DNA from 3 places in the Mesorhizobium sp. M0626 genome. Region 2 is predicted to be linked to each of the others. Evidence: predicted binding sites of a transcription regulator. Region 2 holds the regulator's gene; each other region holds the start of a gene.
The links. The regulator LexA, encoded in region 2, represses DNA repair genes until DNA is damaged. The targets are predictions, from matches to a motif close to TGTTCNNNNTGTGTTCNG.

Region 1: the regulator LexA is predicted to act here: its motif matches at 2,355-2,372, upstream of dnaE (DNA polymerase III subunit alpha).
Region 3: the regulator LexA is predicted to act here: its motif matches at 2,827-2,844, upstream of NKI37_RS03200 (ATP-dependent helicase).

Annotation. Positions count from the first base shown of each region.
Region 1 is NZ_JAMYQD010000005.1:79,549-84,152, reverse strand. It holds gene NKI37_RS07580 (acetyl-CoA carboxylase biotin carboxylase subunit) at 226-2,238, shown strand; gene dnaE (DNA polymerase III subunit alpha) at 2,499-4,604, shown strand, end outside.
Region 2 is NZ_JAMYQD010000001.1:74,565-79,168, reverse strand. It holds gene NKI37_RS00410 (ComEC/Rec2 family competence protein) at 1-2,160, shown strand, start outside; gene lexA (transcriptional repressor LexA) at 2,154-2,951, opposite strand; gene NKI37_RS00400 (GntR family transcriptional regulator) at 3,157-3,921, opposite strand; gene kynU (kynureninase) at 4,090-4,604, shown strand, end outside.
Region 3 is NZ_JAMYQD010000002.1:229,899-234,502, reverse strand. It holds gene NKI37_RS03200 (ATP-dependent helicase) at 1-2,786, opposite strand, end outside; gene NKI37_RS03195 (glucose/quinate/shikimate family membrane-bound PQQ-dependent dehydrogenase) at 3,071-4,604, shown strand, end outside.

The DNA of each region.
Region 1 (4,604 bases), on a different contig from region 2:
CCCAAGGCGATTGGTCTTCAGGCTTTCAGGGTTTTTATACTGTTTCAACCCGATTTGGCGACCAAATATGGCGCAAATCTTGGCCCAGTCGTCGGCGAGCCCAACCTTCGCCCCTCGGCACGGGCCTGGCGGGCAGGGAGTGTCTTGATGGGTGCGCTGCCGGCGGTGCTTGAGCCCGGCTGCCGAAGCCCATAAGAAGGACGAAAGACCGAGGAAACGCCTTCGATGTTCACGAAAATCCTGATCGCCAATCGCGGCGAGATTGCTTGCCGCGTCATCAAGACGGCGCGCAGGATGGGGATTGCCACCGTAGCGGTCTATTCCGACGCCGATCGCGACGCCGTGCACGTCGAAATGGCCGACGAAGCCGTGCATATCGGGCCATCGCCTGCCGCGCAAAGCTATCTTCTGCCTGAAAAGATCATCGCTGCCTGCAAGGAGACGGGCGCGCAGGCCGTGCATCCCGGCTACGGTTTTCTGTCGGAGCGGGCCGCCTTCTGCGAAGCGCTTGAGGCTGAGGGCATTGTCTTCATCGGTCCGAAACCCAAGGCGATCAAGGCGATGGGCGACAAGATCGAATCGAAGAAGTTCGCCAAGGCCGCTGAGGTGTCGACGGTTCCCGGCTGGCTTGGTGTCATCGAAAATGCCGACCATGCCGAAAAGATCGCCGGCGAGATCGGTTATCCCGTGATGATCAAGGCCTCGGCCGGCGGCGGCGGTAAAGGCATGCGCATTGCCTGGAGCCAGTCGGAAGTGCGCGACGGCTTCGACCGGGCGCGCTCGGAGGCGAAAAGCTCGTTCGGCGACGACCGCGTCTTCATCGAAAAGTTCGTCGTCGATCCGCGTCATATCGAAATCCAGGTGCTGGCCGACGCGCATGGCACCGCCCTCTATCTCGGCGAGCGCGAATGCTCGATCCAGCGTCGGAACCAGAAGGTGGCGGAAGAGGCGCCGTCGCCATTCCTCGATGCCAGGACGCGCAAGGCGATGGGCGAGCAGGCCGTGGCGCTGGCCAAGGCGGTCGACTACCAGAGCGCCGGCACCGTCGAGTTCATCGTCGATGCTGAAAAGAACTTCTATTTCCTTGAAATGAATACACGATTGCAGGTCGAGCATCCGGTGACGGAGCTTGTTACCGGCATCGACCTGGTCGAGCAGATGATCCGCGTCGCCGCCGGCGAGAAGCTGGCGATCGAGCAGAGCGACGTCACGCTGAACGGCTGGGCGGTGGAAAGCCGGCTCTATGCCGAGGATCCCTATCGCAATTTCCTGCCCTCGATCGGCCGGTTGACGCGCTACCGGCCGCCGGAGGAGGGCACGTTCGGCGATGTCGTCATCCGCAACGACACCGGCGTCACCGAAGGCTCCGAGATTCCGATGTTCTATGATCCGATGGTGGCAAAACTCTGCACCTGGGCGCCCACGCGTATCGAGGCCATCGATGCCATGTCGGAAGCGCTGGACAGTTTCGTCGTCGACGGCATCGAGCACAACATCCCGTTCCTGGCGGCGCTGATGCAGCATCCGCGCTGGCGCGAGGGGCGGATATCGACGGGCTTCATCGCCGAGGAATATCCTGACGGCTTCGCGCCGATCGTGCCCAATGGCGATGAAAAGGCAGTGCTGGCGGCGATCGCCACCGCGGTCGAGCTTCTGCGCCGCGATCGGCTTGACCGGCTGGGCGGGCGGCTGGCGCCGCATTCGGGCGCACTCAAGCGCGATTGGGTGGTGAAGCTCGGCGACGACTATCTCCAGGCTTCGATCATCGAGGGCATGATCTCCATTCCGATGGAAATCGATCTGTCGGTCGATGGCGGCAAAGCGCTGACCGTGGCGTCCGACTGGCGGCCGGGCGACCTCATCTGGCGCGGCACTGTCGGTGCCCGCAAGGTCACGGCGCAGATCAGGCCGCTGCCGAACGGCCTGCGCATTGCCTGGAAGGGCATGTCGGTGACGGCGCGCGCCATGCTGCCGCGAACGGCTGAACTGGAAAGGCTGATGCCGGAAAAGGTGGCGCCGGACACGTCCAAGATGCTGCTTTGCCCGATGCCGGGCCTGGTGGTGTCGATCGCGGTTGCCGAGGGGCAGGAGGTCAAGGCCGGCGAGACGCTGGCCGTGGTCGAGGCGATGAAGATGGAAAACGTGTTGCGCGCCGACCGCGATCTTGTCGTGTCGAAGCTCAACGCCAAGCCGGGTGACAGCCTGGCTGTGGATGCGGTGATCATGGAGTTCGCCTAGAGATTGTTTGGAAATTCTACTCCGGCGGCCATCTGAAGGCGGTTTCTGCGCTTCCCGTGCTCACGGACCAATGGCCGCTGCGCTCCGGTTCTCGAAACCACCATCATATGACTCGCCAGAGCGAATTTCGAACAATCTCTGAGCCGTGCGGCTGGGTACGGAAGCCTGTGGTCGGTGGTCATTTGTGCTGGACTGGCATCGCCCGGTCCGGGACAATACATCTCCATCGACTCAAAGCCCTTCGAGCAATTTGATACATCATGGCGGATGACAAACTTCCACGCGATCCCCTGAAGCGCGAAGCAGCGCTCGCTGCTGCGCGCCCTGAGGCACCGGCGCGGCGGTTCATCCATCTGCGCGTGCATTCGGCGTATTCGCTGCTCGAGGGAGCCTTGCAGGTCGCCGCCGTTGTCGGTCATGCCGTCAAGGACGAGTGCCCGGCAATCGCCGTCACCGACACAAACAATCTGTTCGGCGCGCTGGAATTTGCCCAGAAGGCGGTGAAGGAAGGCATCCAGCCGATTATCGGCTGCCAAATCGATCTCGCCTTTTCCGGCGAGACCAGTGACGCACAGCGCGACCGCCGCCGCAACGGGCCGGAGATGAACGCCGTGGTGCTGCTCGCCGCCACTGAGGTTGGCTATAGCAACCTCGTCAGGCTGGTCAGCCAGGTCTATCTGGAGACGCCGCCGGGCGAGCCCGTACATCTGACGTCAGCAATGCTGGAAGGCCATAGCGATGGCCTGATCTGCCTCAGCGGCGGGCCGCGCGGCCCGATCGGCCGGGCGCTGAAGGAGGATCGCCGAGATCTTGCCGAGACGCGGCTTCTGGCACTCAAGGCGCTGTTCGGCGACCGGCTCTATGTCGAACTGGACCGCGTTTCCGGCTATGACCGCGCCATCGAGAAATCATCGGTCGATCTTGCCTATACCCATGATCTGCCGCTGGTCGCCACGAATGAGGCGTTCTTCGCCGCCCGCGACGACTATGACGCGCATGATGCGCTGATCGCCATTGCCGAAGGGTCGGTCGTTGCCGCCGACAACCGCCGCCGCCTGACATCGGACAATTTCCTGCGCAGCCAGGCCGATATGGCAAGGCTGTTTGCCGACCTGCCTGAGGCGATCGACAACACCGTCGAGATCGCCCTGCGCTGTTCCTACTATCCCAAGACCCGCAACCCGATCCTGCCGCGCTTTACCGGCGGCGATGTCGCCGACAATGAGGTGGCGCTGAAGGCCGAGGCCGATGAACTGCGCCGGCAGGCCCATGAAGGTCTCGACGCCCGGCTGGCGGCGCATGGACCCACCGCCGGCTACACGGTCGAACAATACCGCGAGCGGCTCGATTTCGAGCTCTCCATCATCGAGAAGATGAAATTTCCCGGTTACTTCCTGATCGTGGCCGACTTCATCAAATGGGCGAAGGCGCAAGGCATTCCGGTCGGGCCGGGCCGCGGTTCTGGCGCCGGATCGCTGGTCGCTTATTCCACGACCATCACCGATATCGATCCGCTGCGCTTCTCGCTGCTGTTCGAGCGCTTCCTCAACCCCGACCGCGTGTCGATGCCCGACTTCGACATCGACTTCTGCCAGGACCGGCGCGAAGAGGTCATCCGCTACGTCCAGCAGAAATATGGCCGCGACCAGGTGGGACAAATCATCACCTTCGGTACGCTGCAGGCGCGCGCGGTGCTGCGCGACGTCGGCCGCGTGCTGCAAATGCCTTACGGCCAAGTCGACAAGCTCTCCAAAATGGTGCCGCAGAACCCGGCCAATCCGGTCAAGCTGGCGGATGCCATCGCCAACGAGCCGCGCTTTGCCGAGGAGGCCGAGAAGGAGCCAATCGTGCAGACGCTGCTCGATATGGCGCAAAAGCTGGAAGGGCTCTACCGCCACGCTTCGACGCACGCCGCCGGCATCGTCATCGGCGACCGGCCCTTGTCGGAACTGGTGCCGATGTACCGCGATCCGCGCTCCGACATGCCGGTCACCCAGTTCAACATGAAATATGTCGAACAGGCCGGGCTGGTGAAGTTCGACTTCCTCGGCCTGAAGACGCTGACCGTGCTGGAGACGGCGGTGAAGCTGATCCGCCGGCGCGGCATCGAGATCGACCTGGCGACGATCCCGCTCGACGATCCTGAAACCTACGCCATGCTGTCGCGCGGCGAAGTGGTCGGTGTGTTCCAGGTGGAAAGTGCCGGCATGCGCAAGGCGCTGATCGGCATGCGGCCCGACTGCATCGAGGACATCATCGCGCTGGTGGCGCTCTACCGTCCCGGCCCGATGGAGAACATCCCGACCTACAACGCCAGAAAGCATGGCGAAGAGGAGATGGCATCGATCCATCCCAAGATCGACCAT
Region 2 (4,604 bases):
CCGGTTTTCCTGGCAGCCGGCGTCATCGTCTACTTCTCGCTGGCCGGCGAGCCGGGCTTTGCGCAGCCAATCGCCATTGTGGTGCTGGCGACATGTTGCGCTGTCGCCACGCGATCGCGGCCGAGGACGCATCTGTTCTGCATGGCCGCGATGCTGTGCGCGCTCGGCGTCGTCGCCGCCAAGGTCGAGACCTGGCGCGCCGGAACGCAGATGCTCGGCTCCGAGATTCAGACACGGCTGACCGGCCGCGTCGTCAGTCTCGAACAGATGGAAAGCGGCCGCATCAGGCTGACGCTCGACGTGGTTTCGACCGCTTACCCCGAGCTGCGCTACGCCCCGGAGCGGGTCAGGCTCTCGGCGCGGACCGTTCCCGCCGATATGACCGCCGGCTCCCTGATCACCGGCTATGCCAGGCTGTTGCCGCCGACCGGTCCGGTGCGGCCGGAGAGCTACGATTTCTCCTTCGACAGCTATTTCACCGGTATCGGCGGCAGCGGCTTCTTTCTCGGCAACCCGAAAACCATTGCTACGCAGGGACCGCCGCCGCTGACCGCACGGCTCTCCTCGGCAATCGAGAACGCGCGCGAAAACATTGCCGACCATATCAGGGGCAAGATCGGCGGCGCCGAAGGCGAGATTGCCGCGGCGCTGATTGTCGGCGTGCGCGCCGGCATCCCGGACGAGGTCAACGAAGCGATGCGGCGCACCGGCATCTACCACATCATCTCCATCTCCGGCCTGCACATGGCGCTGGTTGCCGGCACCATCATGGCGTTGCTGCGTGGCGCCTTTGCGCTGTTTCCCGTTTTCTCTTCGCGCCGGCCGGTGAAGAAATATGCGGCCGCGGCAGCGCTTGTCTCGATCGCCGCCTATCTCGTTATTTCAGGCGTCGTGGTTGCCGCCGAGCGCAGCTTCATCATGCTGGCGGTCATGCTTGTCGCCGTGCTGTTTGATCGCGCCGCACTCACCATGCGCAATCTGGCGATCTCCGCCATTGCCGTCATCCTGGTGTCGCCGCACGAGGTGGTCGGTCCCAGCTTCCAGATGTCGTTTGCCGCCACCGCCGCCCTTGTCGGCGCCTATGCCGGCTGGGCCGATTACCGCGCCGACAAGGTGAGAACGCCGCTGGCAAAGCGCTCCTTCGTCGGCTTCCTGTCGCGAAAATTCGCGCTGGCCATGGGCGGCCTCGCCATGACCTCGATCATCGCCGGCAGTGCAACCTTGCTGTTCGCCATCTGGCATTTTCAGCGTGTGTCGCCGCTCAGCCTGATCGCCAATCTGGCCGTGATGCCGATTGTTTCGTTGATCGTCATGCCCTTTGCCGTGCTCAGCGCACTGGCGATGCCGTTCGGCGCCGACGGGCCGTTCCTCTATGTGATGGGCAAGGGTCTGATGGCGATGATCGCTATATCGGCCTGGATTTCCGAGCGCTCGCCGGTCGACGCCGTCGGGCTGATCTCCATCCGCTCGGTGCTGTTGGTGGCAGTCGCCCTCGTCATCGCCACCATGGCCACCACCTGGCTCAGGCTGGCGGCCGTGCCTTTCGCGCTGGCCGGCCTGTTGACGGTGCCGCAGGTGCTTACGCCCGACGTGCTCATATCCGAGGACGCACATTTGGTGGCCATGCAGATCGGTGGCGGCGAACTCGCCCTCAACCGCGAACGCTCCAACGAATTCACCACGGACAATTGGAAACGGGCGCTGCGGGCCGAAACCATTATCCCGCCCGAGATTTTCGAGGCAACAGATACGCGGTTCGATCTCGATCCGCTCGATCTGCCGCCCGGCTCGCCCTTCTATTGCACCGGCGATCTCTGTATCGCTCGACACCCTTCCGGAGCCATTGTAGCTCTTGCGAAAGACCGCAAGACGGCGCGGCCGGCCTGTGCCTTCGCGAGCCTGATCGTCATCGATGACGCCACCGCCTACAATCCGTGCCGCGACCCGCTGGTCCTGGTCGTGACGAAGAAACAGCTGGCCCGCGACGGCAGCGCCGCCGTCTTCTTCGATCCGCAATCGGCAGCGGCAGCGCCAACCATCCGGTTCGCCGTCGACAAGCCGTATCGCCCCTGGCACGAGCAACGCCGCTTCTCCCGCGACGCGCGCGGCCTGCCGCCTTACAACCAGCGTGAAAAGTACAAACCCAAGCCGGCTCAGTAGCGCCGGATCAATCCGACAAGCTTGCCCTGCACCTTCACCCTGTCCGGTCCAAAAATGCGGGTCTCGTAGGCCGGGTTGGCGGCTTCCAGGGCGATCGAGGCGCCCTTGCGGCGGAAGCGTTTCAGGGTCGCTTCCTCATCGTCGACCAACGCCACCACGATCTCGCCGGGGCTGGCTGTGTCGGCATTGCGGATGATGACCGTGTCGCCATCGAAAATGCCGGCCTCGATCATCGAATCGCCCTTGACCTCGAGCGCGTAGTGTTCACCGCCCATGATCATGTCGGGCGGCACCGAGATCGAATGGGTCTGATGCTGGATGGCGTCGATCGGCACGCCGGCGGCGATGCGTCCCATCACCGGGATTGAAATCGCGGAAACGGCATCGTCATTGCCGGCAGACATCGAACGCGACGGCGAGCCCGCCTTGATCTGGCGGCCGAGACCGCCTTGGCCCATCCCGCCTTGGCCCATCCCGCCTTGTCCTTGGCCGCCTTGCCCTTGGCCGGCTTGACCAAGACTGCCCTGAATGACGCTCGGCGAAAACTTCCTCGCCGCGTTGAGGCCTGGTGCGATCGAGTCGGGCAGCCGCAGCACTTCCAGCGCGCGCGCCCGGTTCGGCAGCCGGCGAATGAAACCGCGCTCCTCAAGCGCCGTGATCAGGCGGTGGATGCCGGACTTGGAGGCGAGGTCGAGCGCTTCCTTCATCTCGTCGAAGGACGGCGGGATTCCGCTCTCCTTCAGGCGTTCATGGATGAACATCAGAAGCTCATGTTGTTTGCGCGTCAGCATCGCGGCCCCCAAGGGTTCTGAAACCAGAATCAGAAAAAACAAACCCAGAACAAACACTATCTGTTCCAGTTGTGTTCCGCAACCTTTTAAAGTTTAATGAATGTGTTGACGTTTTGTTCAGCGTAACGTTCGGCGCTGCGAGCGCCGCCTGCGCCCAGTTGCCAGCAACGGGGTGAAACGAAGACAAAGTGCCCTGCGTCGTCGGCTACGATCGCCGCTTCCTTTTCGGACGGGGCTGCGCAGCATCCGCGCGGGGTTCTCTCTGGGCATAGACCCGCAGCGTGTAGCCGATGTGAGCGGTCATCAGAGTTTTCGCACGTTCGACGTCGCGATCGAGGGCCGCTTCCATCAGGGCGGTATGGTGTTCGATCGCCACGGCGTCGCGCAGGGCCGCCACGGCCTTCCGGTGTCCGTCCGTGCGGCCGGCGGCGGCGCGCAGCGTCGGGGCCAGACCCAGAAAGCGGTGATGGCGATGCAATTGGTCGGAAATCGTTGCATTGAAGCGCAGCAGCCAGCTGGATGTCGCGGCACTGAGCAGCGCCGCATGGAAGGCATCGTGTTTTTCGTACCACGCGTCGACCGCATCATCCGATGGATCGTCGAGAACAGACCCGCACCGTGAGAGACGATAGTGGGCGGCAACGACCGCGTCTTCCCACTCACGGTCGCCCTTCTCGATCGATTCCACCAGCAGGGGCAGTTCGACCACCAGCCGCGCACGCGCCAAATCCTCGAGCTCCGCCCGAGAGACGGGAGCGACCGCAAACCCGCGGTTGCTGATGGCGGTCACAAGCCGTTCCGCCTCCAGCCGCGACAGCGCCTCGCGCAACGGCGTCCAGCCGATGCCGTAGGTGTTGCGCAGCGTGCTCAGCTTCAACGGCGCGGCAGGCGCCAGCCGGGTCGCAAGAATATCGCGCCTGAGCAGGCGATAGGCCACTTCCGTCTTCGAGGTCTGCTCGTCATCCAGCATCGTGATCCATCAGACATAAACGCTCGGGCGGATCATTATATATCAAAGCCTTTCAATGGGTGAATTATATATAATGTTTGACAGTTCAAGGGCGACCACTCAAGATCGCCGGCATGTTTGGGCGGCAGGCTCCGCCGCGCGCGTTTGTCCATGGAGGGGCGCCGGATCATGAGCACGACACCCGATCTCGCTACAATCGAAGCAATGGATGCCGCCGATCCGCTGCGCTCCATGCGTGAACGCTTTGTCTTGCCGCAAGGCGTGATTTATCTCGACGGCAATTCCCTGGGCGCCGCGTCAGCGGTCGTCTTCAGCGAACTGCAGCAGGCCGCCACGCAGGAATGGGCGCACGACCTCATTCGCGCCTGGAACACCGCCGGCTGGTTCAACATGCCGGTGGAACTCGGAGATCAGCTCGGGCGACTGATCGGCGCGGCTGATGGGCAGACGGTGGTCTGCGACACAACCTCGATCAACATCTACAAGTTGCTGCACGCAGCGCTCGGCATGCGGCCGGATCGGTCGGTCATCGTTGCCGAGGGCGACAGTTTCCCGACCGACCTCTACATGGCCGAAGGCGTCGCCTCGACCCGGCCGGGAACGCGGCTGCGGCTGGAGGGCGTCGACGCGGCCGCAATCGAGGAGCTGATCGACGACAGCGTTGCCGTCATCCTGGTCAACCA
Region 3 (4,604 bases), on a different contig from region 2:
ACGCGGTCGCCGACACTAAAGGCTGACGGCGTGTCGGCGACGGATTTGGCGACCAGTTCGCCGTCGATGGTGCGGCCTTTGACCGAGGTGCGGCCGGCGCCATAACCGCTGTCGGTCTCGCCATAGCCGATGCGCTCGACCTGATGGCCGGAGCGCGAGCCCCAGTTGCGGTCGGTGGCCTCGGTGCGGTTGGCCTGCGCGCGCTGCCAGCCGGGCGTGGCATAGGTGTTGGAAAAGGCGCCGGATTTTTCCGCGCCGACATTGTCAAAGCGCGAGGCGCCGTAGGGGTTCTGCCGTCCTGCGCCCTGGCCGCCACGGCCCGACGCGAACGAACCGCCGCCATAGGAATTGCCGTAGCCGCCGTAGGAATTGCCGCTTTCGGCGACCTCGACATGGGCTTCCGGCAGTTCGTCCAGAAAGCGCGACGGGATGGTCGACTGCCACAGGCCGTGGATGCGGCGGTTGGAGACGAACCACAGATGCAGGTTCTTCTTGGCCCGGGTCAGGCCGACATAGGCGAGACGGCGCTCTTCCTCCAGGCCGGAGCGGCCGCCTTCGTCCAGCGCGCGCTGGTGCGGAAACAGGCCTTCCTCCCAGCCGGGGAGGAACACGGTCTCGAATTCGAGGCCCTTGGCCGAATGCAGCGTCATGATGTTGACGGCGTCAAGCTCGGCGTTCTGCTCGGCGTCCATGACCAGCGCGACATGCTCGAGGAAGGAGCGCAGCGATTCGTACTCCTCCATCGAGCGGATAAGCTCTTTCAGGTTTTCCAGCCGGCCCGGCGCCTCGACCGAGCGGTCGTTCTTCCACATGTCGGTGTAGCCGCTCTCCTCCAGAATGGTCTCGGCGAGTTCGGTGTGCGGCGTGGTTTCCAGCGCCTTCTGCCAGCGCTCGAAATTGGCCGCCACTTCGCGCAAGGCCGCGCGGGGCTTGGGCTTCAGCTCGTCGCTTTCTGCGAGCTTGGCGGCTGCCTCCAGCATCGGGATGCGCAAGCTCCGCGCCGTGTCGTGGATCTGGCGGATGGTGGCTTCACCCAGGCCGCGCTTGGGGACATTGACGATGCGCTCGAAGGCGAGGTCGTCGGCGCCCTGCGCGATGACGCGGAAGAAGGCCAGCGCATCGCGGATTTCCATGCGCTCATAAAAACGCGGGCCGCCGATGACGCGGTAATTGAGGCCGAGCGTGACGAAGCGGTCTTCGAATTCGCGCATCTGGAAGGAGGCGCGGACCAGGATGGCCATGTCGTTCAGCTTGTGCTTGGCACGCTGGTAGGTCTCGATGGTTTCGCCGACGGCGCGGGCTTCCTCCTCGGAATCCCAAGCGGCGTGAACATGCACCTTCTCGTCGTCCTCGGCGACCTTCTCGGTGAACAGCGTCTTGCCGAAGCGGCCCTCATTGTGGGCGATGAGGTGCGAGGCAGTGCCGAGGATGTGCGCGGTCGAGCGATAATTGCGCTCCAGCCGGATGATGGTGGCGCCGGGAAAATCCTTGTCGAAGCGCAGGATGTTGTCGACCTCGGCGCCACGCCAGCCATAGATGGACTGGTCGTCGTCGCCGACGCAGCAGATGTTGACTTTGTTTTCGCTCACGGGCCGTTCCGCGCCTGCCGGCGCAGGCCCTCCGCCCCCTCTTTTTTGCGCGCCTTCGGCGTCGCGGGAGTCGCCTCGCAACGGCTCGGACGCCTGGTCGGGCTTGCGGCCTTCGGCCGAGCGCGCTTTACCCTCCCCTGGATGGGGAGGGTCGCCGCGAAGCGGCGGGGGGGGGTGGCTGGCGCCGGCGCGGGGGCCCCCCCCCCCCCGGGGGGGGGGGGGGGGCGCGCGCGCCCCCCCGGGCGGGGGGGGGGGTGGGGTGGGGGGGGCGGGGGGCCCCGGGGCGACCCCCCCCGGGCGGCGGGGGCGCACCCCCCCCCCCGCGCGTATCGCGGGGGCGACCTCCCCCATCGAGGGGGAGGTAGGTCTTTGCGCCAGGAGCCGCAGCCACATGTATTGCGCGGTGTTGGTGTCCTGGTACTCGTCGACGAGGATGTATTTGAAGCGCTTGTGGTAGTCCTTCAGCACGTCCGGATTGGCGCGGAAGATGCGGATAGGGTGGCAGAGCAGATCGCCGAAGTCGCAGGCGTTCAGCGTCTTCAGCCGCTCCTGATAGGCCTTGTAGAGTTCCCGGCCCTTGCCGTTGGCGAAGCTGCGCGCGTCGCCCTCGGCAATGTCGGCGGGGCCTTGGCCCTTGTTCTTCCAGCCGTCGATCATCTGCGCGAACTGCTTGGCCGGCCAGCGCTTGTCGTCGAGGCCTTCGGCCTGGATCAGCTGCTTGATCAGCCGTACGACATCGTCGGTGTCGAGGATGGTGAAATCGGATTTGAGCCCGGCCAGCTCAGCGTGGCGGCGCAAGAGCTTGACGCCGATGGAGTGGAAGGTGCCGAGCCACGGCATGCCCTCGACGGCTTCGCCGACGAGATGGCCGATGCGCTGCTTCATCTCGCGCGCGGCCTTGTTGGTGAAGGTCACCGCCAGGATCTGCGAGGGGAAAGCCCTGCCGGTGGCCAGGATATGGGCGATGCGGGTGGTCAGCACGCGGGTCTTGCCGGTGCCGGCGCCGGCCAGCACCAGGACCGGGCCTTCGGTGGTTTCCACCGCCAGCCGCTGCTCGGGGTTGAGGCCGTTGAGATAATCGGGCGCGCTGTTGGGGCCGCTGCGGGCCGCCATGGCGCGCGCAGCTATGCCCGACGGGGCTGCGGGCCGCGCATTGGGTTCGTCAAAAAAGGGCATGTCTTCCGCAAAGCCGGACATCTCCCCCGAATGTAGTGATTCGGGAGCGAAAGACCAGAAGTGTCTACGTTTTGTTCTGGTTTGAAAGTGAGATTCTGGGGCGCAGTGCGAATTTCATCGTCCCGACGCCCGACAATGTCGTGGAGGTGCTGCAGCGTGGGAGCGGAATGAAGTCGAGCGTTTGCTCTCGCCTTATGCTGGCAGGGCCAGCTTGACACACGCGGCCTGGGGGAGAAAGCTGGCGACAGGGCAGGGGCGGCTGCCCGTGAGGCGCTGCAAAGCGCATCAGTCGAAGGAGTATCGTCTTGGCTGTCGTCATCACCTCCCTCATCCTGTTCCTCATCGGCCTCGCACTTGGCGGCGGCGGCGTCTGGCTCGCGATGCTGGGCGGCAGCTGGTACTATGTCGTCACCGGTCTCGCCTTCCTCATCGCCGCATGGCTGCTCTTCCGGCGCAAATCGACGGCGCTCTGGCTCTACGCGGCGATCGTGCTCGGCACGCTGGCCTGGGCGGTGTGGGAAATCGGCTTCGACTGGTGGGAACTCGGACCGCGCGGCGGCATCATCGTGCTTCTGGCGCTGTGGCTGCTGACGCCTTGGGCAAGGCGGGGCCTGATCGGCCCCGACGCGCGCGCGCCGCTCATTCTGGCCGTGCTCGCATCGCTCGCCGTCGCCGGTTATTCGATGACGGCCGATCCCAAGGACATCGCCGGCGACCTCAGCGCCGACAAGGTGACGCCGACTGCCGATCTCGGCGGCAATGTGCCTCCGGGCGAATGGCATTTCTACGGCCGTACGCAATTTGGCCAGCGCTATTCGCCGCTCGACCAGATCACGCCCGACAATGTCGCCAAATTGCAGCCGGCCTGGATCTACCAGACCGGCGACGTGAAAGGGCCGGACGATGTCGGCGAAACCACCTACCAGGTGACGCCGCTGAAGGTGGGCGATGCGCTCTATATCTGCACGCCGCACAATTTCGCCATCGCCATCGATGCCGCCACCGGCAAGGAGAAATGGCGTTTCGATCCCAAGATCAAGCTCGACAAGGACCGCCAGCACCAGACCTGCCGCGGCGTGTCCTATTATGCCGATGCCAAGATCGCCGCCGGCCAGCCTTGCGCGACGCGCGTCTATCTGCCGACCTCGGATGCGCGGCTGATCGCGCTCGACGCCGCCAACGGCCAGGTCTGCCCGTCCTTCGCCGAAGCCGGCACGCTCAATTTGTTGACCAACATGCCGTATCCGAAGTCGGGCTATTATTACTCGACCTCGGCGCCGCTGATTGCGGGCGGCAAGATCATCATCGGCGGCGCGGTCAACGACAATTATTCGACGCAAGAGCCGTCCGGCGTCATCCGGGCCTTCGACGTCGACACCGGCGCCCTGGTGTGGAACTGGGATTCCGGCAATCCGGACCAGACAACGCCGCTGGCGGCAGGCCAGACCTACACCCACAACTCGCCCAACATGTGGTCGACGGCAAGCGCCGACGAGAAGCTCGGCCTGCTCTATGTGCCGCTCGGCAACCAGACGCCGGACCAGCTCGGGATGGGCCGCAGCGCCAATGTCGAGAAGTTTTCCTCCTCGATCACCGCGCTCGATCTGGCCACCGGACAAGTGCGCTGGGTGCGGCAGACCGTGCATCACGACCTCTGGGACATGGATGTGCCGGCACAGCCGACCCTGGTCGACATCACCACCGCTGCCGGCGTCGTTCCGGGCCTGGTTGGACCGACCAAGCAGGGCGACCTCTACGTGCTCGACCGGCGCAGCGGCGAGCCGATCATCCCGATCAAGGAAGTGCCGGCGCCGGGCGGCGCTGTCGAGGGCGATCACA